Regions from separate parts of the Rhizobium sp. NFACC06-2 genome, predicted to be linked through region 3. Evidence: predicted binding sites of a transcription regulator. Region 3 holds the regulator's gene; each other region holds the start of a gene.
What was found. The regulator LexA, encoded in region 3, represses DNA repair genes until DNA is damaged. The targets are predictions, from matches to a motif close to TGTTCNNNNTGTGTTCNG.
Positions count from the first base shown of each region.

Region 1 (8,000 bases), on a different contig from region 3:
GGGAAGTGCGAGCAGGCGCATCGCGGAGAACAGAAAGGCCTCTTCGGAGCCCTCCAAAGCGTATCGTCGAGTGTCACAAATGCAGCTGTCTATCGTCGCCTGCTCGATCCGCCGAAAGCTGGGATCGGTTGGCAGGACAATTTCCAGAATTTTCTCGAGGTCTTGCGTCAGGGACATGATTTACGGTGCGCATAGTTGCTCGTTGATGTCCAGATCGGGTCGATAGCGGACATTCTGGTTGGAACTCCATTACTTGTCATCAATCCCGCTTCAGCGGCCGAAAGCTCATCCGGTGCAGCGGGCAGGGCCCGTGGCTTTCGATGGCGCGCAGGTGGGCTGGAGTGCCGTAACCAGCATGGCCTTCAAAGCCGTAGGATGTGTGCACCACACCCGCGCGTTCCATCATCCGGTCGCGGGTCACCTTGGCGATGATCGAGGCGGCGGCGATGGAGAGGGAGCGGGAATCGCCCTTGATGACGGCTTTGGCCTCGCAGGCGATGCCGGGCGGGCGGTCGCGGCCGTCGGCCAAAACGAGGGCAGGGGCGATTTCGAGACCGAGCACGGCGCGGCGCATGGCGTCGAGGCTGGCGCGCAGGATATTCATATTGTCGATCAGGCCTGGGCCGGAAGAGGCGACGGATACGATCGAGGTTTCCATGATCTGTACGAACAAGCTTTCCCGCTTCTGCTTCGTCAGCTTCTTGGAATCGTCCATCCCCTTGGGAATATTGTCCGGATCGAGAATGACGGCTGCCGCAACCACCGGTCCGGCCAGAGGTCCCCGTCCTGCCTCATCCGTGCCGGCCACGGGCCAGAGGCCCTTCTTTTTCGCTTCCAGTTCGAAGGAAAAATCCGGACCGGTATCGGCAATATCAAAAAGAGCAGGAGAATCGGGTGTGGCCGTGCGTTTCATGCGGCGAAACTGGCACACACACCCGATCTCCTGCAAGCCCCCGGAAGCGGGCGATGACAGGCACGGTGAGCCGGGGTCAAGGGGCGTGGCTCACCGTGCCCCGAAGGTCATCATGACCTTTGATCCTCCAACGGGGCGGCGGAGGAAAAACGATCGCACGCGAGGCGGCGGCTCCGGGGGCGATGTCCGGCGGGCCAGGGAAAACCCGCCGGGCATTTCGTGAGGAGCGTGGCGGTCTAAAAAAGAGGCCGCCGCTCCCTGTCATATTCTGCCTGATATCGCCGCGCGCTCTGTATGGTGCTTTGATCAGGCGGAGTTGTTTTCAGCATCGGTCTTTCAAAGCAGCGACAATTGCACGCCTGCACCGCCCGGCGGTACGAAGAGATCGTCGCGCAGGTGGATGCCACGGCGGATGAGGCCGAGCCTTTTTGTCGCCATCTCGAAACGCCTGCCGATCTGCCAGGCATAGGGGCCGGCGCCCTTCATGCGTTTTCCGAATTCCGCGTCGTAATCCTTGCCGTCGCGCATGGAGCGCACCAGCGACATGACATGACGGTAGCGGTCCGGATAGTTGCGCAGCAGCCAGTCGCGGAACAGCGGGCTCACCTCCAGCGGCAGGCGCAAAAGCACATAAGATGCTTCGGTGGCGCCGGCGGCCTTGCCGGCCTCGAGAATACGCTCGATCTCATGATCGTTGAGCGCCGGAATGACAGGCGCCATCATAACGGCTACGGGAATGCCGGCCTCGGTCAGCGCCTTGACGGCTTCCAGCCGCTTCTCCGGCGTGGCGGCGCGCGGTTCCATGTTGCGTGCGAGCTTCCGGTCCAGCGTGGTGACGGAAATACCGACCTTGGCGAGCCCCTTTTTGGCCATGGGCGCGAGAATATCGATATCCCGCTTGATCAGCGCCGATTTGGTGACGATGGCGACGGGATGATCGGCCTTGGCGAGCACTTCCAGTATCTGCCGCATGATGCGCCATTCGCGCTCGATCGGCTGATAGGGATCGGTATTGGTGCCGATGGCGATCACCCGCGGCTTGTAGCCCGGCTTTGCCAGTTCCCGTTCCAGCAGCTTTGCCGCATCCGGCTTGGCGAAGAGCTTGGCCTCGAAATCCAGCCCGGCCGAAAGCCCCATATAGCTGTGCGTAGGGCGCGCAAAGCAATAGATGCAGCCATGTTCGCAGCCGCGATAGGGATTGATGGAGCGGTCGAAGGGGATGTCGGGCGATTCATTGCGGGTGATGATGCTGCGCGGCTTTTCCACCTGCACCTCGGTGCGGAATTCCGGCATGTCCTCGAGAGTCTGCCAGCCATCGTCGAAAACCTCGTGCTGCAGGGTCTCGAAGCGTCCATCCGGGTTCAGCCCGGCGCCACGGCCGCGACGACGGTCGATCTCGATGCGCAGGCCGGATGCATCGGCCAGCGCATTGGCAATATCCGGCATATGGCTCGGCTGGAAGGCAGCCTGCCCCGAAAGCGTATGGTTTCTCATCTGGATGCTCCCAGGACGCCGCACGCCTCTCAAGGCCCGCTCAACGCCCTAAACCGTTTCCGTTCCGACAGGCTTTCAACTGCCTTCCGAATGATTAAATTCCTACATCAGGAATGAGAACAATACAAGAACAAAATTGCAAATTTGGCCGTTCTTCAGAGATGGATGAGTGACCGCGACAGGCACGGCCACGTCGGAGACCGTGCGGTCGGTCGGCATGGGAGCCGCGGATTTTTACCGCGATGAGCACAGTGGCAATTTATTGTGCGATGCGTTAGAGCTATGCAGATGTTGACAGTCATAATGGAATGCCGGGATCACGAGCCGGAACTGGCGCACACATTGTCTGCGCTTGTAACCGGGGCAGTGGAAGGGCTTGTAAGCGATGTTGTGATTCTCGATCACGGTTCGCGCGATGGATCGTCGCGTGTCGCCGATGCCGCCGGCTGCCGTTTTTATGGGCAGTGGGACATCGAAGACGTGGTGAAGTCCGCACGCGGCGGCTGGCTGCTTCTGATCGAGCCGGGCGCGCGTCCGCAGGCGGGCTGGATCGACGAGATTCTCGAATATGTGGCGATCTGCGCGCAGCCGGCGCGTTTCTCGCCCTCGCGCTATCACCGGCGCAATGTCTTCAGCCGTATGCTGCGGCGTATTCCGCCATTGGAACACGGGTATCTTCTGCCAAAGAAGCAAGCGGTGTCGATTGCGAAATCGGGCATGAGCCTGACGCAATTTGTCGGCGCGCAGAAGCCGCGCCGGCTGAATGCGGAAATGGTGCCCGCCTGGGCGCTGCGGGCCTCGGCCTAACCTCGGGGGCCGCTTTACCCGGCCAGAACCTTGCCGGGGTTCATGATGCCGGCGGGGTCGAAAGCGTGCTTGATGCGCCGCATCAGTTCCATTTCGATGCCGGGGCGGATTGCGGCCAGTTCATCGCGCTTCAATTGCCCGATGCCGTGTTCGGCCGAGATGGACCCGCCAAGCGACAGCACGATGCCATGCACGATCTCGTTCATGTCCCGCCAGCGGGCGATGAATTCGGCCTTGTCGGCACCCACCGGCTGGGAGATATTGTAGTGAATATTGCCGTCGCCCAGATGTCCGAAGGCGCAGACGCGGGCGCCGGGTATGGCGGCAAGAACCGCCTTTTCCGCCGTCGCCATGAATTCGGGTATTTTCGACACCGGAACGGAAACATCGTGCTTGATCGAGCCGCCTTCGGGTTTCTGCGCCTCCGACATGCTTTCGCGCATGTGCCAGAGCGCCTGCCGCTGCGCTTCGGACGCGGCGATCACCGCATCCTGAACCAGCCCGGCCTCAAAACCGCGCTCCAGCAGCGATTGCATCATGCTATCCGCCGTTTCGGCCGAGTCGGAGGTGGAAATATCGATGAGCGCGTACCAATCATGCGGCTGTTCCAGCGGATCGCGCACGCCGGGAATATGACGGGCGGTGAATTCGACGCCGATTCGCGGCATGAGTTCGAAACCGGTCAGCGCCGTGCCGCAGAGATTGGAGGCCATTTCGAACAGTTTCAGCGCGTCTTCGGTGGAGGTGAGCCCCGCAAAGGCCACCTGATGGCCGAGTGGCTTCGGGAAGAGCTTCAGCACCGCGCCGGTGATGATGCCAAGCGTGCCTTCGGAGCCGATGAAGAGATCGCGCAGATCGTAACCCGTATTGTCCTTTTTCAGCCGGCGCAGCCCGTTCCAGATTTCGCCGGTCGGCAGCACCACTTCCAGCCCAAGGCAAAGCTGGCGCATATTGCCATAGGCGAGCACCGCCGTGCCGCCGGCATTGGTGGCGAGATTGCCGCCGATGCGGCAGGACCCTTGAGAGCCGAGCGACAGCGGGAACATCCGCTCCACGGAATCAGCAGCCTTGTGGATGTCATCGAGAATGCAGCCGGCATCGGCGACGATGATGTTGGCTACGGGATCGATATCGCGAACGCGGTTCATGCGCTCCAGCGACAGGATGATGTCCGTTCCTTCAGCGCGCGGCGTCTGGCCGCCGACGAGGCCGGTATTGCCGGTCTGCGGCACGATGGCGGTACCGGTCTCGCTGGCGAGCTTCAGGATCGCGGCAACCTCTTCAACCGAACCGGGCTTGATGAGCAGCGGCGAGGCGCCGCGATAAAGCCCGCGATTTTCCACGAGGCGCGGCGCCATTTCCGCCGGGTCGCGGACCGCGTTCTTTTCGCTGACAATGGCGGCAAAGCGGTCGAGGATGTCGGAGGAGGGGATGGCGGTGGTCGTCATGGGCGGCGTCTCGCTGTCTTTTGAAACATGGGCGAAAGGATTGGGTGCCGTCAGCCTCGCGGCGCGGCGGCGCGGGAAAGGCGGTCGTTGATCGCCTCTCCAAGACCATGGGTGGGAATGGCGGTGATGGCGATCATGTCTGCGCCGCTTGCATCGGCGGCTTTCAGATAATCGAACAGATTGGCGGCGGCCTCGGAAAGATCGCCGGAAGGGCTGAGATCGAGCACGGTGCGCGCCGTCTCTTCGCCGGCAATGGTGATGCCGCCGAAGCGGATCAGCGCTTCGCCCGGCAGAACCGATGTGGCGTGAAGGCGCACGGCAGCACCCGGCGCGTAATGCGAGGCCAGCATTCCCGGCGCTTCAATGGCGGCGGCGGCTTTTTTCGGCCGTTCAAGCCGTTTGCCGGCAATGCGCTCTATGTCCGCGGTGACGATGCCGCCGGGACGAAGCAGCCGCACCCGGCCATCCTCTTCCACCTTGACGATGGTGGATTCGACGCCGACAGCGGCGGCCCCGCCATCGAGAATGAGATTGATCTTCTGGCCGAGATCCGCCTCCACATGGGAGGCACTTGTCGGGCTGATCTTGCCAGAACTATTGGCGCTGGGGGCGGCGAGCGGCCTGTCGAAGCGGCGGATCAGATCGCCGGCAAAACCCTGCGGCACACGAATGCCGACCGTATCGAGGCCGGCTGTCGCCAGCGAATGAATGTCGCCTGCCGGTTTCAGCGGCAGCACCAGCGTCAGCGGGCCGGGCCAGAAGGCCTCGGCGAGCTTCAGCGATATGGGGTCGAAGACGGCATAACGTTCGGCCATGGCGATATCGGCCATGTGGCAGATCAGGGGGTTGAACTGCGGCCGGCCTTTCGTCTCGTAAATGCGGGTAATCGCCGCCGGATTGGTGGCGTCGGCGGCAAGGCCGTAGACGGTTTCCGTCGGCAGGGCGATGGGCTGGCCGGCGGCAAGCTCCGCCACGGATGCCTGCAGGGCCGTTTCCCGCTCTTTCTCTATATCGATATGACGCGCCATGATGCTGCCTTTCAGGGCGGTCAATAGCGTATTTAAGAGGCCTATGGAAAGTTTTATATCGCCTTGATGATCCTGCGCATCTCCTCGGACCGCGCGCCGAGCATGAGCACGTTTTTCAGCGCCACCCGCGGATCGTGGGTCTGGAACAGCAGGCCGCCGCGATGCACGGAGGTATCGACGGCGAGTTCCTGATCGGGAAGCGCGTTGATGGCGACGGCGAAATACATCCGCGAATATCGCGCATCGATATTTTCGAAGAAGTTTTCGGCCCCGCTCAACTCGGCGAAGAAATTCGCGAAATAGAAGGACCAGAGCACATGACGCTCGGCATCGAAGCTGGTTTTCGCCGCCGTGACGTGACAATAGCCGAGATGCGGCCGGTCATTGAGCAGATGGTGAAAAACCATCTTCGGAAAACGGATGGACTGGTGAAAGCCGTTCAGACGGCTGTGGGTGGCATCGGCGGCAGCTTCCAGCTTTCGCCCGGTCAGCGCAGCCACTTCGTCATGGCTGTAATAGACGCGTTCTTTCGGCAGCCATCGCTCTTCATAACGGCTGATACGCCCTGTCCGCAGGAAATCGGAATGCGCGGTCTTCGAGCGTATCGGTGTGACCGAATGCCTGCTCGCATCGAAATAGCGTATGCGTGTCGCCTTCTCCACCGGGAACACCCTCGTTGCTGTCGATCCGGCAAGATAATTTAGGGCGCGTTAATACTCCGTTGCGCCGCATCCCCCGTTTTCTAACGGGTGGGGAGCAGGACGCGCGCCATCATGCGTCATATTGCGACGTCATTTCCGTCATTGAATAGCTGTCGGATTTCCCAGCGGAATGGGCTGAGAGGGCGAATTGAGCATGTCGCAATTTGTCGCCAATGCGGAAGGTAATGTCGCTGTTTGTGCTGCCGCAAATGAGCGCCGGTGTTTAGATGAGCACATGCTTCCGCAACCCCGCAAATGGTGTCGGGCAGGGCGGTTTGATCGAGGATTTGGCCATGGAATTGCGTGATACCGTATTGCGCCAGCTGAAAAACCGCCGCGAAGGCTTCAGCCTGGAACAGCCCTTCTACACGGACCCGGATTATTTCAAGCTGGATATGGAAACGATCTGGTATCGCGACTGGCTGTTTGTCGGCCATGATTGCGAAGTGCAGAAGTCCGGCAGCTATTTCACCGTGCAGGTCGGCGCCTATTCCGTGGTCATCGTTCGCGGCCGTGACGGGCAGATCCGCGCCTTCCACAATTCCTGCCGCCATCGCGGCTCGCGCGTCTGCACCACACAGAAGGGCCAGTCTGCCCGCCTCGTCTGTCCCTATCACCAGTGGACCTACGATCTCGACGGCAAGCTGCTGTTTGCACGTCACATGGGCGAAGAGTTCGACAAGGGCGATTTCGGCCTGAAGCCGGTCGCCTGCGAAACCGTCGCCGGTTACGTCTTCATCTGCCTTGCCGATCAGCCGGCCGATTTCGAGCCCATGCGCAAGGAAGTCGAGAGCTACATGGCGCCGCACCGCATCTGGGAGGCGAAGGTCGCGCATGAGAGCACGATCATCGAAAAGGGCAACTGGAAGCTCGTCTGGGAAAATAACCGCGAGTGCTACCATTGCGCCGCCAACCATCCGGAACTCTGCCGCACCTATCCCGAAAACCCGAGCGTGACGGGAACGGATGGCGGTGCTAGCGATCCCGAGATTGGCGGCCACTGGGCGCGCTGCGAGGCCGCCGGCCTGCCGAGCCGTTTCAAGATCGACCCCAAGGGCCAGTTCCGCGTCGCCCGCATGCCGCTGATCGGCGAGGCGGAAAGCTACACCATGTCCGGCAAGCGCGCCGTGCGCCGGCCGCTGTCTGACGATGTCAGCATCAGCCATATCGGCGCGCTGCTCCTGTTCCATTACCCGACGACCTGGAACCACTTCCTCGGCGACCACACCATTTCCTTCCGGGTGCTGCCGCTCAGCGCCACGGAAACCATGGTCACCACCAAATGGCTGGTGCACAAGGATGCCGTCGAAGGCGTGGACTACGATCTTGAGGACCTCACCCATGTCTGGAACGAGACCAACGATCAGGACCGCCGCATCGTCGAGGAAAATGCCTTCGGCATTCGTTCCCCCGCCTATGAGCCGGGCCCCTATTCCATGGAGGACGAGGGCGGCGTGATGCAGTTCGTCAACTGGTACTCCGATTTCATGGTCGACCGGCTCTCCGGCGATAAGGCCCGGCTTTCGGCTGTAGCGTGATGCGAAGATGAATATGGTTGTGACCTATAAGCATATTGACGAGATGAAGCCATGGAGCGACAAGCTCCAGC
Region 1 is NZ_FMVA01000005.1:280,815-288,814, reverse strand. It holds gene F3H58_RS12100 (peptidase S41) at 1-177, opposite strand, end outside; gene rnhB (ribonuclease HII) at 260-913, opposite strand; gene F3H58_RS12090 (PA0069 family radical SAM protein) at 1,250-2,407, opposite strand; gene F3H58_RS12085 (glycosyltransferase family protein) at 2,696-3,214, shown strand; gene F3H58_RS12080 (FAD-binding oxidoreductase) at 3,229-4,662, opposite strand; gene F3H58_RS12075 (L-threonylcarbamoyladenylate synthase) at 4,713-5,690, opposite strand; gene F3H58_RS12070 (DUF6656 family protein) at 5,744-6,352, opposite strand; gene F3H58_RS12065 (aromatic ring-hydroxylating oxygenase subunit alpha) at 6,685-7,929, shown strand; gene F3H58_RS12060 (FAD-binding oxidoreductase) at 7,937-8,000, shown strand, end outside.
Region 1: a site for LexA is predicted at 2,523-2,540, ahead of F3H58_RS12090 (PA0069 family radical SAM protein). Genes of this name have one in related genera too.

Region 2 (8,000 bases), on a different contig from region 3:
GCCACTCGGGGGTTTACCGAGAATTCCGGCCAGATCGGCAAGAGATTTATTGCGAGGGACAACGATCATCTCCCCGTTACGAACCCAGGCGTAACATTTGTCGCCGGGCTTGATTTTCAATTGTTCGCGCACGTTCTTGGGAACTGTCATCTGCCCTTTGGAGGTGATTGTCACCTGAAAGCCCATGCTGCTGCCCTTTTCTTACTTTTCATCCATTGTAAGGAATTTAGCATCAAGCGTATCAACGCGAAAGCTCTTTCAGCCCGAGCCGGATCAGCTTGGCGCTGTCGCCGCCCTCCCCGCCGTTCTTCAGCGCGGCGGCAACCGCATTGGCGGCCTGGTCACGCGAATAGCCGAGATTGGTGAGCGCGGAGACGGCATCCGCTACCGGCGCGGACGCGACGCCTTCGCCAAGCTCCTGCTTGAGGCCGATCGAGGCGGAAGCCTCTCCGGCGAAGGCCGGCGCCTTGTTGCGAAGCTCGGTCACAAGACGCACCGCCACCTTCGGCCCGACGCCCGGCGCGCGTGAGATCATCGTTTTGTCCTGTAGCGCAATGGCATTGGCCAGTTCGGAGGGTGACAGCGTGGAAAGAACGGCCAAGGCCACTTTCGAGCCAACACCCTGCACGCTCTGCAAAAGGTTGAACCATTCCCGCTCCAGCGCCGAGAGAAAACCGAAAAGCTTTAGCTGGTCCTCACGCACATAGGTTTCGATGAACAGCACCACCGCCTCCCCCACGGAGCCGATTTTCGACAGCGTGCGCGCCGAACAATAGGCGACGTAACAGACGCCGTGCACATCCACCAGCACGTAATCCGCGCCGATTTCCTCGATGCTGCCTTTCAGTTTTCCGATCATGATGCCGCCCGCTGCAATGAGACTTTAAATATTCAACCGGCCGCCAGCAGTCGCCGCATCCTGTCACCGCCGCGATTATGGGCGTGGCAGATTGCGATGGCGAGCGCGTCCGCCGCATCGTTACCCTTGAATTCGGCCTTCGGCATCAGGATTTTCAGCATCATGTGAATTTGCTGCTTTTCGCCGTGCCCGACACCGATGACGGCCTTCTTCACCGCATTCGGCGCATATTCAAAAACCGGCAACCCTGCGCGCGCAGGAACCAGCATGGCGATGCCGCGCGCCTGGCCGAGTTTCAGGGTCGCAACCGCATCCTTGTTCACGAAAGTCTGCTCCACCGCCGCCTCGTCGGGCTGGTGGCTGTGCACAATATCCGCCAGCCCGTCATGCAGCTGGCAGAGCCGCGAGGCCAGATCCATATCACCGTCCGACGTCACCGTGCCGGAGGCGACAAACCGCAGACTGTTGCCGAGGGTGTCGATCACCCCCCAGCCGGTGCGCCTTAATCCGGGGTCAATGCCGATGATTCGAATCGTCTTTTGCATGAGGCACCTTATCTTTCCGGCTGCGACCCTGCCAGTGATAAGTGAACAAAACGACAACATTCATCAAATTTGCAGTGCAGCATTTACCTCTGCTTAAACCGCGTACCGCATTGTTCCCCCCACAAAATCAAAAAAGGGGAGCTGCGGACATGATGATCCGCAGCATAATATCTGAGCCATATCAGCCATCCGGTGGCGCCACATGCATGGCGCGGGAACTGATACGGCATTGGGGGCTGCATCGGCCATGCTGAACCGTTTTCATTCCATATCCACCAAAGTGCTGGCGATTTTTCTGGCGCTGATGGCGATCTCGACCGGGGCTCTGACACTTCTCGGTTATCAAAGCAGCAGCGGCGTTCTGGAAGAACAGGCGTCGAAATCCATGGAGAGCATTCTCGTCTTTCGCGGCGACATGCTCCAGGAGCGTCTTGAGCAACTGAAAACGCAGGCGGATTCCATCGCCAAGATCGAATCCCTGCAAATGGCTGTCGTTTCCATGCGCAGCGGCTGGGCGACCGTGCAGAAGAACTCGGGCGACGCGAAGGCGGAACTGCAGCGCGTCTTCGTCAAGGAAAACCCCTTCGGCGAAAAGGAAAAGCTGATCAAGCCGGAAAGCCCGAGCGGCTTTTATTATTCCACCCATGAAAAAACCCAGACGGATATTGGCGGTTATCTGCAGGGAACGCCGTTCAGCGACGTTCTCTTCATCGATCCCGCAGGCACGGTCTATTACTCTTACTTGAAAGGATCGGCTTTCGGGGAAACCGTCACCGGCGGCGTTTGGGCGGAAAGCGGCCTCGGCGCGGCCTTCGCACGCGGCGCCGGAAATGCCGAAAAGGCCGTGAGCGACGTGGCGCAGACCAGCTTCTCCGGCCTGCGCATCGATGCCGCCACGAAAGAGGCCGGCATTTATTTCGGCGTTCCAGTCGTCAAGTTCGGCGCTTTCAAGGGCATCGTCCTCTTCCGGGTCAAGGAAGAGGTCTTCAGCCAGATCCTCACGAAGGGTGTGACGGCCGGCAGTTCCGAACAGTCCGCAATCGTTTCCGCCGATGGCAAGGTTCTCGGCGTGGAGGGCAACAGGCTGGTCGGTCTCGATCCGGCAATCTATGGCTTCCACGGGCAGGCGCTGAATACAACGGGCATGACGATTGCCAAGATCGACCGTGCCGATGGCGAGGCCAATGCCTATGCCCGCCCCTTCTCCTTTGCCGGAGAAAAATATCTCGCGGTGGAAAGCATGCTGCGCAGCGAATTGAATGCGGGCTCGGTTTCGATTGCCGGCACGCTTGCCGTGATCGGCCTTTGCGTTCTGGCGGCCATGTGCGCGGCGACGGCCTTCTTTGCGCGACGCCTGTTCGCACCGCTGGAAAAGCTTGCGGGACTGACCGGCGAAGTGGCCGCAGGCCGTCTCGATGCGGAGATCGGCAATCAGGACCGGAAGGACGAGATCGGCCGCATGGCGCGGGCGCTTGGCAGTTTCCGCGAAAAGCTCATCCTGCAGCGGGAGATGGAAGAAACCGCTTCACGCACGCGGGAGGAAGCCGAAACGGCCCGCCGCGCGCATCTTGCGGAACGGGAGGCCGAGGCCGGCACCCTGCAGATGGTCGTGCATTCCCTGGATGAAGGTCTGGATCGGCTGGCGAACGGCAATCTCGCCTATCGTATCGAAACCATCTTCCCCGACGATCTCGAAAGCCTGCGCCATAACTTCAACACCGCACTTTCCCGGCTCAGCGAAACCATGCAGGCCATCGGCGGCAACTCCGCCGCCGTTCGTGGTGGTTCCGAGGAGATGCGGGTGGGAGCTGATCAGCTCGCCGAACGTACCGAGCGACAGGCAGCTTCCATCACCGAAACGGCAAGCGCCATCAAGGCGATCACCGAAGCCGTCCGCGACCAGATCCAACGCGCCGAACAGGCAACGCGGATCGCCCGCGATGCCAGCGCGGAGGCCACGGCATCCAGCCGCGTGATGGATCAGACCATCGCCGCCATGGAGGCGATCCAGACCTCGTCACGCCAGATCAACCAGATCATCGGCGTCATCGATGAAATCGCCTTCCAGACCAACCTTCTCGCCCTCAATGCCGGCGTGGAGGCAGCCCGTGCGGGCGAAGCAGGCAAGGGCTTTGCGGTGGTGGCGCAGGAGGTGCGCGAACTGGCGCAGCGTTCGGCAGCGGCCGCAAAGGAGATCACCAGCCTGCTGAAGCGCTCCACCGACGAGGTTTCCGCCGGCGTGGCGCTGGTGGAAAAAGCAGGCACGTCGCTTTCCGGCATCGACAAGCATGTGCAGACCATCAGCGCGCGCATCGAGGAAATCATGCACTCCACCCGCGAGGAAGCGCACACGCTCTCGGAAATCAACAGCACCGTCGCCAGCCTCGACACCATGACCCAGCAGAATGCCGCCATGGTGGAAGAAACGACGGCCGCCATTCACAATCTCGCCTCCGAAGCGGGTGAAATGGACGGCAGGCTTGGACAATTCACGCTGGCTTCCGACCGGGATGCAGCAGGTCATCGCGACGCCCGACAAATTCGGCGGGCAGGCTGAAAAAGCAAAGGGGCCTCTTCGGAGGCCCCAATTTTTTTGAACCATCCTTCAATTCTGCGCGACTTCACTGGTAAATCGGGACACGCGCCTTACATCCGCAGCAAAGATTTAAATTTCGCAGGAGCGTCGGATGATCCCCTTTTCCATTCTCGACCTTTCGCCCATCGGCGAAGGCGAGAGCGTCAGCGAGGCGCTTGAAAATTCCCGCCGAATGGCGATCAAAGCCGAAGAACACGGCTATAACCGTATCTGGCTGGCGGAGCACCACGGCATGCCGGGCATTGCCAGTGCGGCAACATCGCTCGTCATCGCCCATGTGGGCGCGGCCACGAAACATATCCGCGTCGGCTCCGGCGGCATCATGTTACCCAACCACTCCCCGCTCGTCATCGCCGAGCAGTTCGGCACGCTTGCGGCGCTGCTTCCCGGCCGTGTCGATCTCGGTCTTGGCCGTGCGCCCGGAACCGACATGCGCACGGCACGGGCGCTGCGCCGCAATCTCGATGCCGGCGCGGAAAACTTCCCGCACGATATCGTCGAACTCCAGCGTTACCTTGGTCCGCCGCAGCAGGATCAGGCTATTCTCGCCGTGCCCGGCATGAATTCGAATGTGCCGATCTGGCTGCTCGGCTCCAGCACCTATAGCGCGCATCTCGCCGCAGCCCTCGGCCTGCCCTATTCCTTCGCCTCGCATTTCGCGCCCGATATGCTGATGGAAGCGATCCATATCTATCGCGAGCGCTTCCAGCCCTCAGAAGTGCTGGACAAGCCCTATGTGATGGTGGGTGTGATGGGCGTCGGCGCCAAGACGGATGAGGAAGCGCAGCATCTCTTCACCTCGTCGCAGCAGCAATTCGTCAACCTGCGCCGCAACGTGCGTACGCAGTTTCCGAAGCCGGTGCACAGCATGGACGACTACTGGAACGAGATGGAACGTTTCTCGGTCGAACACACGCTTCGTTTCGCAGCCGTGGGCTCGCCTGAGACGATCCAGCGCCATCTCGACGGTTTCCTGGCGGAAACGCAGGCGGATGAGCTGATCGTTTCCATGCCGATCCATGACATCGAAAAGCGGCTGCGATCCGTGGAGATTTTTGCTGACGTGCGAACCTCCATAAAGAAGGCTGCCTAAACAAAAAAGCCCCGGAGCGGATCGCTGCCGGGGCTTTTTTTTGAAACATGAGACGTCAGGCGGAAAGCTTGGCGAGAATTTCTTCGGACACTTCGAAGTTGGAGTAGACGTTCTGCACGTCGTCATCGTCTTCGAGATTGTCGATGAGCTTCATCAGCGACTGTGCCTTTTCTTCATCCACCGGCACCGTGTTCTGCGGCTTCCAGATGGCCTTGACGCTTTCGGCTTCGCCCAGCACGCCTTCCAGCGCCTTGGAAACCTCGTTCATCGCTTCGAAACCGCAGATGATAGTGTGGCCGTCCTCGGAAGATTCAACGTCGTCGGCGCCGGCTTCGATCGCGGCTTCCATGACCTTGTCGGCATCGCCGACTTCGGCCTTGTAGGAGATTTCGCCAACCCGGTCGAAGGAGAAGGAGACCGAGCCGGTTTCGCCAAGAGCGCCGCCGGCCTTGGTGAAGATGGAGCGAACGTTGGAGGCAGTGCGGTTGCGGTTGTCCGTCAGGGCCTCGACGATGACGGCGACGCCGCCCGGGCCGTAACCCTCGTAACGGACTTCGTCATAGTTTTCGCCATCGGCGCCGGATGCCTTCTTGATCGCACGCTCGATATTGTCCTTCGGCATGGACTGTGCCTTGGCGTTCTGGATCGCCAGACGCAGGCGCGGGTTCATGTTCGGGTCGGGCATGCCCGTCTTTGCCGCAACGGTGATTTCGCGCGCAAGCTTGGAAAACATTTTGGACCGCACGGAGTCCTGCTTGCCCTTGCGGTGCATGATGTTCTTGAACTGTGAATGACCAGCCATGGAAAACCTGATTGTCGTAATTTGGAGATTGCGGGCCTTATAAGTGCGATAGCCGCGCCATTCAACCCCGCAAGCGCTTTCTCTTGCCGCAACAACGGAAGGAACCGATTTATCCGCTCTTCGTTCTGATCATGAACGCGGCGGAACAGGGCATTTTTCCTCCGTCGCAACATGAGACCCGAAGGAGAAAACATATGGTCAGCCTGACTGAAGCACGAGAGGCACCGGCCCGCCAGCTCTGGGACGAGATCAATTCCGTCCATGCCGGCATGCTCGGGCTGGAGGGACTGCACAACCATATGCAGCCCATGGCGCCTCATGCTGACCCCAAGACCAACACCATCTGGTTTTTCTCGAAAAAAGACACCGATCTGGTGAAATCGCTGAAATCCGGCTCCCGGGCGCATTTCTGCGTGGTGGGCAAGGACCATGACTACCACGCCTGCCTTTCAGGCATCCTCGAAGCGCGCGACGACAAAACCAAGATCGACGAATATTGGAACTCCGTCACCGCGGCCTGGTATGAACATGGCAAAAGCGACCCGCAACTGACGATGCTGGCGCTTCACGTCGATGATGCCGACATCTGGGCGTCGACCGACAGCACGCTGAAATTCGGCTGGGAAATCGCCAAGGCGAACATGTCGGATGACAAGACGCCTGACGTCGGTGTCCGCCAGCACCTCACCTTTGCCTGAGAAACGGCTCCCCCCGGCCTTCCTCGCCCGTCGCCATGCTACATGCCTTTTGGCACCAGTATCTGCGGCTGGCGGGGAAGGTTTCTCATCGAAACCCGGATCATCGGATCGGTCGCATAGGCAATGCGGAAACTTTCGCCGAACATCGTCAGAAACTGCTCCAGTGGCGGGCCGGTGCGGTGCATCGGCAGGATCAGCGCGGAGCGCAGGCGCTTGACCACCCGGCTCATGCTGTCGGCACCCATGGTCAGCCCGCCATCCACCGGCACCATCAGCACATCCAGACGGCCGATCTCGGCATAATGCGTATCCGTTAACTCATGATGCAGATGCCCGAGATGGCCGATGCACAGCCCGGCAACCTCGAAGATGAAGATGGAATTGCCGTTCTCCTGAAAGGATTCGTAGTCGCCCCAGCGGTTGCGGATGTCGGTTGCTACATTGCGGATATAGACATCGCCCACCAGAACCTTGTGCTCGGCCTTTTCTCCCGGCGTATCGCTCCAGCCATGCAGCACATATTGAATGGCCGGGTCCGGACTGAGGGTGAAATGCGTCGAATGCGCCCGGTTCATCGTCACCACCGTCGGCGTGACGGGCGGACGATAGACGCCGTTATAATCGGTGGCGATGGTCACACCGCCGGGGCTTTCGATCAGATAGGTGGAATGGCCGATGAAGCTGATCTTCACCTCTTCCTTTGCCGTCGCCTGCGCCAGCTGAACACCCGGCGGATTGAAGCTCGCGAACATGACGCCCGGAATGTTGTTGGCGATCGCCTGGCACTGGCTGACGGGAGGACGGCTCGCCGTCTGGGAGAAGGCCGCTCCAGAACAGGCGATCAGCCCCGATATTGCAAGCATTAGCACGCGCAGCATCATGCCACTCCCCTGAACTTGCGAAGCTGCGAGGATGGGACAGGTTTTGGCGAGCGTCCAGTTACAAGAGCAACGGAAGGCTCGCCCTCTCATCATTGTGAACGCTTCGGGGGAAGATTAAACCCAGAAGGACGGCAGGGTTTCCGAAAGCCGCGGCCCGATGCGCAGCGGCGCAATCTTTTCCGCCAGTCCGGTTCGGTCGGAAATCTCAACGCCGACACCGCAGATCGTCGCAGGTCCGCTGGCTGCCTCGAAACGGCCCTTCGGCATTTTGGAAATGAAGCGGTTGATCGGCTCTTCCTTCTCCATGCCAAGCGAGCTGTCATAATCGCCGCACATGCCGGCATCCGACATGTAAGCGGTTCCGCCATTCAATATCTGGGCATCGGCGGTCGGAACATGGGTGTGGGTACCGACAACGAAACTAGCGCGCCCATCGACGAAATGGCCGAAACACTGTTTTTCGCTGGTCGCTTCCGCGTGGAAATCGAAAATAATGGCGTCGGCCTGTTCCTTCAGCGGGCAGGCG
Region 2 is NZ_FMVA01000009.1:161,837-169,836, forward strand. It holds gene F3H58_RS16790 (AbrB/MazE/SpoVT family DNA-binding domain-containing protein) at 1-186, opposite strand, end outside; gene ruvA (Holliday junction branch migration protein RuvA) at 242-859, opposite strand; gene ruvC (crossover junction endodeoxyribonuclease RuvC) at 892-1,404, opposite strand; gene F3H58_RS16805 (methyl-accepting chemotaxis protein) at 1,652-3,961, shown strand; gene F3H58_RS16810 (LLM class flavin-dependent oxidoreductase) at 4,092-5,093, shown strand; gene F3H58_RS16815 (YebC/PmpR family DNA-binding transcriptional regulator) at 5,149-5,895, opposite strand; gene F3H58_RS16820 (pyridoxamine 5'-phosphate oxidase family protein) at 6,090-6,593, shown strand; gene F3H58_RS16825 (MBL fold metallo-hydrolase) at 6,632-7,474, opposite strand; gene F3H58_RS16830 (TIGR00282 family metallophosphoesterase) at 7,589-8,000, opposite strand, start outside.
Region 2: a site for LexA is predicted at 1,446-1,463, ahead of ruvC (crossover junction endodeoxyribonuclease RuvC). Genes of this name have one in related genera too.

Region 3 (8,000 bases):
GGGAACGGCCGTGACCTCGATCATCGGTTTCGTGGAACTGTCCAAGGCCGGCACGGTCGTCACCAACGCCACCTTCCAGCCCTTCACCGTTTATGGCCTCGTCGCCCTCATCTATTTCGCGCTGTGCTGGCCTCTGTCTAAGAGCAGCCAGATCCTGGAAAGGAAGCTCAATGTCGCTCATCGAAATCACTGAAGTCCGCAAAAGCTATGGCAGCAACGAGGTTCTGAAGGGCATCAACCTCGATGTGGAGCCCGGTGAGGTCATCGCCATCATCGGCAAGAGCGGATCGGGAAAATCGACCCTGCTTCGCTGCATCAACGGGCTGGAGACGATTTCGGCCGGTTCCATATCGGTCGCCGGCGCGCAGCTTCTCGACGATGATCTGCATCTGAAAGCCCTGCGGCTGAAGGTCGGCATGATCTTCCAGCAGTTTAACCTCTTCCCGCACCAGACCGTCGGCGGCAACGTCATGCTGTCGCAGACCGTGGTGAAGAATACACCTAAGCCGGAAGCGGAAGCCGTTGCCCGCAAGATGCTGGAACGGGTCGGGCTGGCGCATAAATTCGATGCCTATCCCGATGAATTGTCCGGCGGCCAGCAGCAGCGCGTCGCCATTGCCCGTGCACTCGCCATGCAGCCGATTGCGCTGCTCTGCGATGAAATCACCTCGGCACTCGATCCCGAACTGGTTGCGGAAGTGCTTGCGGTGGTGCGCGAACTTGCCGCTGAAGGCATGACGCTCCTCATGGTGACGCATGAAATGAAATTTGCGCGCGACGTCTGCTCCCGCGTCGTCTTCATGCATGAGGGCAGGGTGCATGAAATTGGCCCGCCGGAGGAGGTGTTTTCCAATCCCGCAACCCCCGAACTCAAGCAGTTCCTGGGCGTTGCGGCACGCCACTGAGAACCATCAAGACCAACAACAAAAAAAGGCCGGCGGGTGAAAACCTGCCGGCCTTTGATCTTACAGGGTTTCGCGGCTTAGCGCTTGGAAACCGGGACGTAGTCGCGCTTGCCGGCGCCCGTATAGAGCTGGCGCGGACGGCCGATACGCTGCTGTGGATCTTCGATCATCTCGTTCCACTGTGCGATCCAGCCGACGGTGCGGGCAAGAGCGAAAAGAACGGTGAACATGGTCGTGGGGAAGCCCAGCGCCTTCAGCGTGATGCCCGAATAGAAATCGACATTCGGGTACAGCTTCTTTTCGACGAAATAGGGGTCGGAAAGGGCGATCTTTTCCAGCTCCAGCGCGACCTGCATGATCGGATCGTCGGAATTGCCGGTGGCTTCCAGCACTTCGTACATCGTCTTCTGCATGATCTTGGCGCGCGGGTCGTAGTTCTTGTAGACGCGGTGTCCGAAGCCCATCAGGCGGAACGGATCGTTCTTGTCCTTGGCGCGGGCGATATATTCCGGAATACGGTCAACCGTGCCGATTTCGTTGAGCATGTTGAGCGCCGCTTCGTTGGCGCCGCCGTGAGCCGGGCCCCAGAGGCAGGCGATGCCAGCCGCGATACAGGCGAATGGATTTGCGCCCGACGAACCGGCAAGACGCACCGTGGAGGTGGAGGCGTTCTGCTCGTGATCGGCATGGAGGATGAAGATGCGATCCATGGCGCGGGCCAGAACCGGATCCACCTTGTAGTCCTCGCAAGGCACGGCAAAGCACATGTGCAGGAAGTTGGAGGCGTAATCCAGATCGTTCTTCGGGTAAACGAAGGGCTGGCCGATATGATACTTGTAGGCCATGGCGGCGATCGTCGGCATCTTCGCGATCATGCGCAGCGAAGCGACCATGCGCTGGTGCGGATCGGTGATGTCGGTCGAGTCGTGATAGAAGGCCGAGAGCGCGCCGACCGTGCCGCACATGACGGCCATCGGATGCGCATCGCGACGATAGCCGGTGAAGAAGCGGCTCATCTGCTCATGCACCATGGTGTGGCGCGTGACGCGGGTGTCGAAATCCTTCTTCTGCGCAGCCGTCGGCAATTCGCCGTAGAGCAGCAGATAGCAGGTTTCCAGGAAGTCGCCCTGTTCGGCGAGCTGCTCGATGGGGAAACCACGATGCAGGAGAACGCCCTCGTCACCGTCGATATAGGTGATCTTGGATTCGCAGGAGGCCGTCGACGTGAAACCCGGGTCGTAGGTGAAGGAGCCCGTGTGCTTATAGAGCGTGGCGATATCGACGACGCTTGGTCCAATCGTGCCTTCCCTGACCGGGAGTTCCACCTGCTTTTCGCCAAGTGTCACTGTAGCGCTTTTTTCCGTCATACTGATCCTCCGAGAACATGCGGGTGGAGGCGTTGAGACACGCCTCGCGGTTAAGCGTCTACCGATTAGCTATATGATCCTGGCGCCGATGCCAAGCTATCCAAAGGTCAAATTGTGCATTGCGGCAAACGCAATTGCATCGGTTTTCGCTTTATCGATCATGGCAATTCAATCTCGGTCAACGCAGGGTTAAAGGAAAACATTGCAATCCCTCGCGTCCCCTGCAAACCTGTTTCCGGTGCGGCAGGGGCGCGGCGCAGAGTGCTTGATCAAGGGGAAAAACAGCATTTCGGATATGCCGAAACGATGCAGGGCGGATTGCCCCGCACGGCGGATATCCTGTCACCGCTGCGCCGGACCGGCGAGATCGCGACGTATGGTCTGCCGGCCCTTGTCAGCAGGCCGAAACCGCAAGCGGCCATTATCCGTAAAATCACCAACTGCCTCGCCGAAGAACGCGCATTCGGCCATGATTTTCTTTTCGTGCCGGTCTTCACCGGCTGTGGAGCGATCCTCTGGTTTTCGCTGGAAGCAGCACCTTCATTGCCGCTTCTCGTTATTCTTTTTTTGATCGCCGCCGGCCTGGCATACGCCACCCGATATCGATTGACCCCGGCAGCGACGGTGTGCAGCGTCGTCGCCCTGCTGTTGCTGGGCATGCTTTTTGCCGAATTCGAAACGCGGCGGGCAGGGACCGTGGTGCTGGATACGCCCGTCACCACCACCATATCAGGCAAGGTATTGCGCCGGGAGGTCGATGCCCGCGGCGACTGGCGGTATGTGGTGCAACTGGCTGCGACGGAAGCGCCGACAGTGTCACGCCCGCCGGGAAAGGTCTCTTTGCTTGCCCGCGGTGGCGGCGAGCCAGCGGCACTCGGTGCGACCATCCGTGGCAAGGCGCGACTTTCGCCGCCATCCGGTCCGGCCTTGCCCGGTCTCAATGATTTCGCCTTCGCCTCCTATTTCAGGGGCATCGGCGCGACCGGCTTTTTTTATAAGTCGCCGCAGACGGTAACGGCCCCTGATATCGACGCAAAAGAAGACTTGCTGGAATGGGCCGATATGCGGCTTTACGGCCTGCGCATCGCCATTGCCGAGCGCATCCGCACCACCATTGGCGGCGACGCCGGTGCGTTTGCCGCCTCTATCGTCACCGATGAGAGACAGGCCATATCGGCCGGGACGATGGAGGCCCTGCGGCTTTCCGGCCTTGCCCATATCGTCGCCATATCCGGGCTCAACATGGCGTTGGCATCAGGCATATTCTTCGTCGGGCTGAGGCTTGTCTTCAGCCTGTTTCCGGCCTTTGCCCAGCGCTGGCCGGTGAAGAAAATATCCGCTTTTGCGGCGCTTCTGATGACGCTTGCCTATTACCTGATATCAGGTTTTGCCGTCTCTGCCGAACGCGCCTGGCTGATGATGTCGGTGATGCTGATTGCGGTACTGTTCGATCAGCCCTCGCTCAGCCTCAGAAATGTTGCGCTGTCCGCTCTCGTCATCCTCGCGCTGTCTCCTTCGGAAATCATGGGGCCGAGCTTCCAGATGTCCTTCGCCGCAACGATCGCGCTCGTTGCGGCCTATGCCGCGTGGAGCCGATGGCGCACCGACCGGGAGCGTCTGTTCATCGGGCGCAAACCGGCGTGGATGACGGTGGCGGGAACGGCAGGCGCCGTCATTGGCGGTGTCATCACCACATCGCTGATCGGCGGGCTCTCGACGGCGATCTATTCCGCCGAGCATTTCCAGCGTGTCACCACCCATGGACTTTTCGCCAATCTGGCAGCCATGCCGCTGATGTCGCTGGTCGTCATGCCCTTCGGACTCATCGCGATGTTGTTGATGCCCTTTGGGCTTGATGCGCCATTTCTGAAGGTCATGGGTTACGGCATGGCGCTTGTCATCGAGGTTGCGCAGGAAGTGGCGTCCTGGGGCGGCAGCGCCGCGACCGGGCGGCCGCATGGCTGGTTCATCGGCATCGCCTCGGCGGGCTTTCTGTTACTGACATTGCTGCGCACCCGGCTGGCTCTGCTTGGAATTCCACCTCTGCTCCTCGCCTTCGGCCTCTCCGGCGCTGTCGCTCAACGCAGTCCGCCCGATCTGCTTGTTCACGAAGAAGGCAAGCTGGTAGCGCTTCTAGACGAGGGTAGGGTCTACACCACAAAAACAAGACCGCAGGGCTTCATCTATGAGCAATGGCAGAGAGCGCTGCTTTTGCCTGAGAAGCCGATCGCGCCTGTGGTTCTGAAGACGGGGATCCCGGCAACCACCGTTGCTCTCAGCGCAAGATCGAAGCTGGCGCCGGAGGACATGAAGGCCGTGGCGCGGGAGATGATAACGACGCTGAGAGATGCTGCGCCGGGCATTTTCACCTGCGGGACAGGCATTTGGTGTGTGGCGCGTGCGAAAAGCGGCGAATTTATCATCGTGCTGGAAGACGGCCGGTTTGCCGGGAAAGCCTGTGACATTGCCGATATCGTCATCGTCTCCCGCAGAACCTCGTTTGCGCAATGCCGCTCGGGCGCCCTGCTGCTCAGCCGCGACACATTAAGACGTATTGGCTCGGTAGAGATAAATTTCGCCGGCAGCGATCAGGCGGGGGTGGTGGGGCGGATGCGCGCGGCAACCGCCAGCACCGACAGGCCGTGGAGCGAACATCGCTTCTACGACTGGAAGAGCGGGCGCTTTGACCATGAGGTGCCTGAAGCCGTCACCCGGTTGCTGACGGCATCGCATTGAGCGCCGCCAGCATGATTTGTCAGGCCTTGGCGCGCAAATCCGCGGTCAATTCGCCAATGCTGCCGATTTCCTCTTCGTGCGGCAGATCGCGCCAGATTTCCTTCAGCCCGGCCTCATACCATTCGCGCATGGCGGGCAGGGCAAGCAGCCGGTCGCAATAATCCTTCGCCCCCGGCGAAAGATCAGCGCCATAGGTCTGGAAGCGGAACGCCACCGGGCAGAAGAAAGCGTCGACCGCCGTGAATTTCTGACCGGCGAGAAACGGTCCGCCGAATTTTGCAAGACCTTCGCTCCACAGCGAATCTATGCGTTTTATGTCGGCCGCAAGCCCGGCATTGCCGGTTTTGGGTTTTACGCGGATACCGACCGACATGGGGTAAAGATTGCGCAGCGAGGAAAATCCCGCATGCATTTCACTGGCCGCCGAACGCGACCAGGCCCGTGCCTGCTTGTCGCTTGCCCATACGCCCTGATGTCTCTCGGCCAGATATTCGGCAATCGACAGCGATTCCCAGACCGTCACGCCCTCATCAACAAGGCACGGCACCTTGCCGGTCGGCGAAAAGCTGGAGAAGGAAACACCTTCGCCGAAGGGAACGAGTTTTTCATCAAAGGCGATGCCAAGCGTGCGCATCAAAACCCAGGGCCGTAGCGACCATGAGGAATAGTTCTTGTTGGCAATATAAAGATCGTACATGGCGTTTTCCCCCGATGGAACGCGCATTTCTATACCTGCGAAGGGCCTAGGAATATCGCAAAGAATCCATGGCTCCCATAACGCCAATTGATGGACGGGCCGTCATACGCGACGGAACTTCGCAGCAACGAGCGCTTTTGCCAATTTCACAAAGAAAAGGCGCATCAATTCAACGGAACAATGCGCCATTCATTTCGAACGCCAAATCTGTCGCCCCTGAAAACCTATTCGGTGTCATGATGGCGGCGGTAGCCTCCAGTTATCAATGGTAACGACGGATCAATCCCACCAGCTTGCCCTGAATTTTCACCCGATCAGGTCCGAAAATGCGGGTCTCGTAGGCCGGGTTCGCCGCTTCCAGCGCGATGGATGCACCCTTGCGGCGGAAGCGCTTCAGCGTGGCTTCTTCATCATCCACCAGCGCCACGACGATATCGCCCGGATTGGCGGTGTTGCCGTTGCGGATGATGACGGTATCGCCATCAAAAATCCCGGCCTCGATCATCGAATCGCCTTTGACCTCAAGCGCGTAATGTTCGCCCGAACCCAGCATGTCCACCGGCACGGCCACATCATGGGTATTGTTCTGGATGGCGGAAATCGGCACACCGGCAGCGATACGACCCATGACGGGCACCGTGGCGGCTCCGGCGAAATCATTGGCGGGCGCCTTCGCGGCAGGGGCCTGTTCCGGCTCCTTCGGTTTTCCGAGACTGCCTTCGATGACGCTCGGCGAAAAGCCGCGCTGCGGCCTTGCGCCCGGCGTATAAGCCTCGGGCAGCTTGATGACTTCCAGCGCCCGTGCCCTATTAGGTAGCCGGCGAATAAACCCGCGCTCTTCGAGCGCCGTGATCAGCCGGTGGATGCCGGATTTGGAAGCAAGATCGAGTGCATCCTTCATTTCATCGAAGGAGGGCGGCACGCCGGACTCTTTCATTCGCTCATGAATGAAGAGAAGCAATTCCTGCTGTTTGCGCGTGAGCATGAGGAAAACACCCTTGAGAATCGTCGTTGGAGTCGCGAAACAAATACAGAACGAACACTATATGTTCCATATGTGTTCCGCAATCCCCTAAAATCTGGTTAAGCTTGGCTCGAATTTACATTTCGCAAATTGGGAGTAACCAAAGCTCCAGATGTCGTTCCTAGGCGAGACCCCGACGCGTCCCATTCGTTCCGCGTTTCAGGCCAGGGTGTAGATTGGGCTGTGCTATCGCGCGAAAACGACCGTCTTGTTCTTGTTGAGAAGCACCCGGTCCTCAAGGTGCCATGAGACCGCCCGGGCAAGCACGCGTCGCTCGATGTCGCGTCCCTTGCGGACCAGCTCATCCGGCGTATCGGCGTGGCTGACCGGCTCGACGTCCTGGCAGATGATCGGCCCTTCATCGAGATCGCGGGTGACATAATGGGCCGTTGCACCGATCATCTTGACGCCCCTCTCATGGGCTTGGTGATAGGGCTTTGCGCCCTTGAAACCAGGCAGGAAGGAGTGATGAATGTTGATGCAGCGCCCGGATAAGTATTCGGAGAAATTGTCCGATAGGATCTGCATGTAGCGGGCAAGAACGACGAGTTCGGTGCCCGTTTCTTCGATGATGTCCTTGATGCGTGTTTCCTGTTCGGCCTTGTTGTCTTTTGTCACCGGCAGGTGATGATACTTTATCCCGCCCATGAGCGTGAGGTTCAGGGCCTCGCGGGGGTGGTTGCCGACGATGCCGACGATCTCGGCATTCAATTCGCCAATGCGGTGGCGATAGAGAAGATCGCCGAGGCAATGGTCGAAGCGGGAAACGAGCAGCAGCAGCTTGCGCGGCGCACCTGCTGGACGCAGCGTGGCGTCGAGAGCGAAGCGATCGATCTCCTCAGCAAGTCCATTGCGAAAGCCTGCCTCGTCGCCGGCCATGGAGAAGGCGACGCGCATGAAAAACATGCCCGTTTCATGGTCGTCGAATTGTTGAGCTTCATAAATATCGCCGCCATGCTGTGCGATGCGGCCCGAGACCGCAGCGACAATTCCGCTTCTGTTGGGGCAGCGCAGCGTCAGGACGTAATTCATCTAAAGCCTCCTGGAAGATGGAGTTGCGGTTGGACTGTTGTCATAGCGGCGCCCACGCGGAGCCACGCCCCGTTTCCACGGGGCCGAGCGTCAGCACGAAGCGGTCGCGGATGTCACTGGATGGCGTGTTCGCCCGGCCCGAGATAACTCGCCATCAGAGCGGGATCGACGGCGAGTTCGCAAGCTGGGCCTGAGCGGCGCACTTCACCGAGTTCGACGAGATAAGCTTCGTCGGCAAT
Region 3 is NZ_FMVA01000002.1:76,125-84,124, reverse strand. It holds gene F3H58_RS04735 (amino acid ABC transporter permease) at 1-193, shown strand, start outside; gene F3H58_RS04730 (amino acid ABC transporter ATP-binding protein) at 171-905, shown strand; gene gltA (citrate synthase) at 983-2,272, opposite strand; gene F3H58_RS04720 (ComEC/Rec2 family competence protein) at 2,579-5,008, shown strand; gene F3H58_RS04715 (glutathione S-transferase family protein) at 5,028-5,705, opposite strand; gene lexA (transcriptional repressor LexA) at 5,968-6,690, opposite strand; gene purU (formyltetrahydrofolate deformylase) at 6,916-7,761, opposite strand; gene F3H58_RS04700 (ABC transporter ATP-binding protein) at 7,875-8,000, opposite strand, start outside.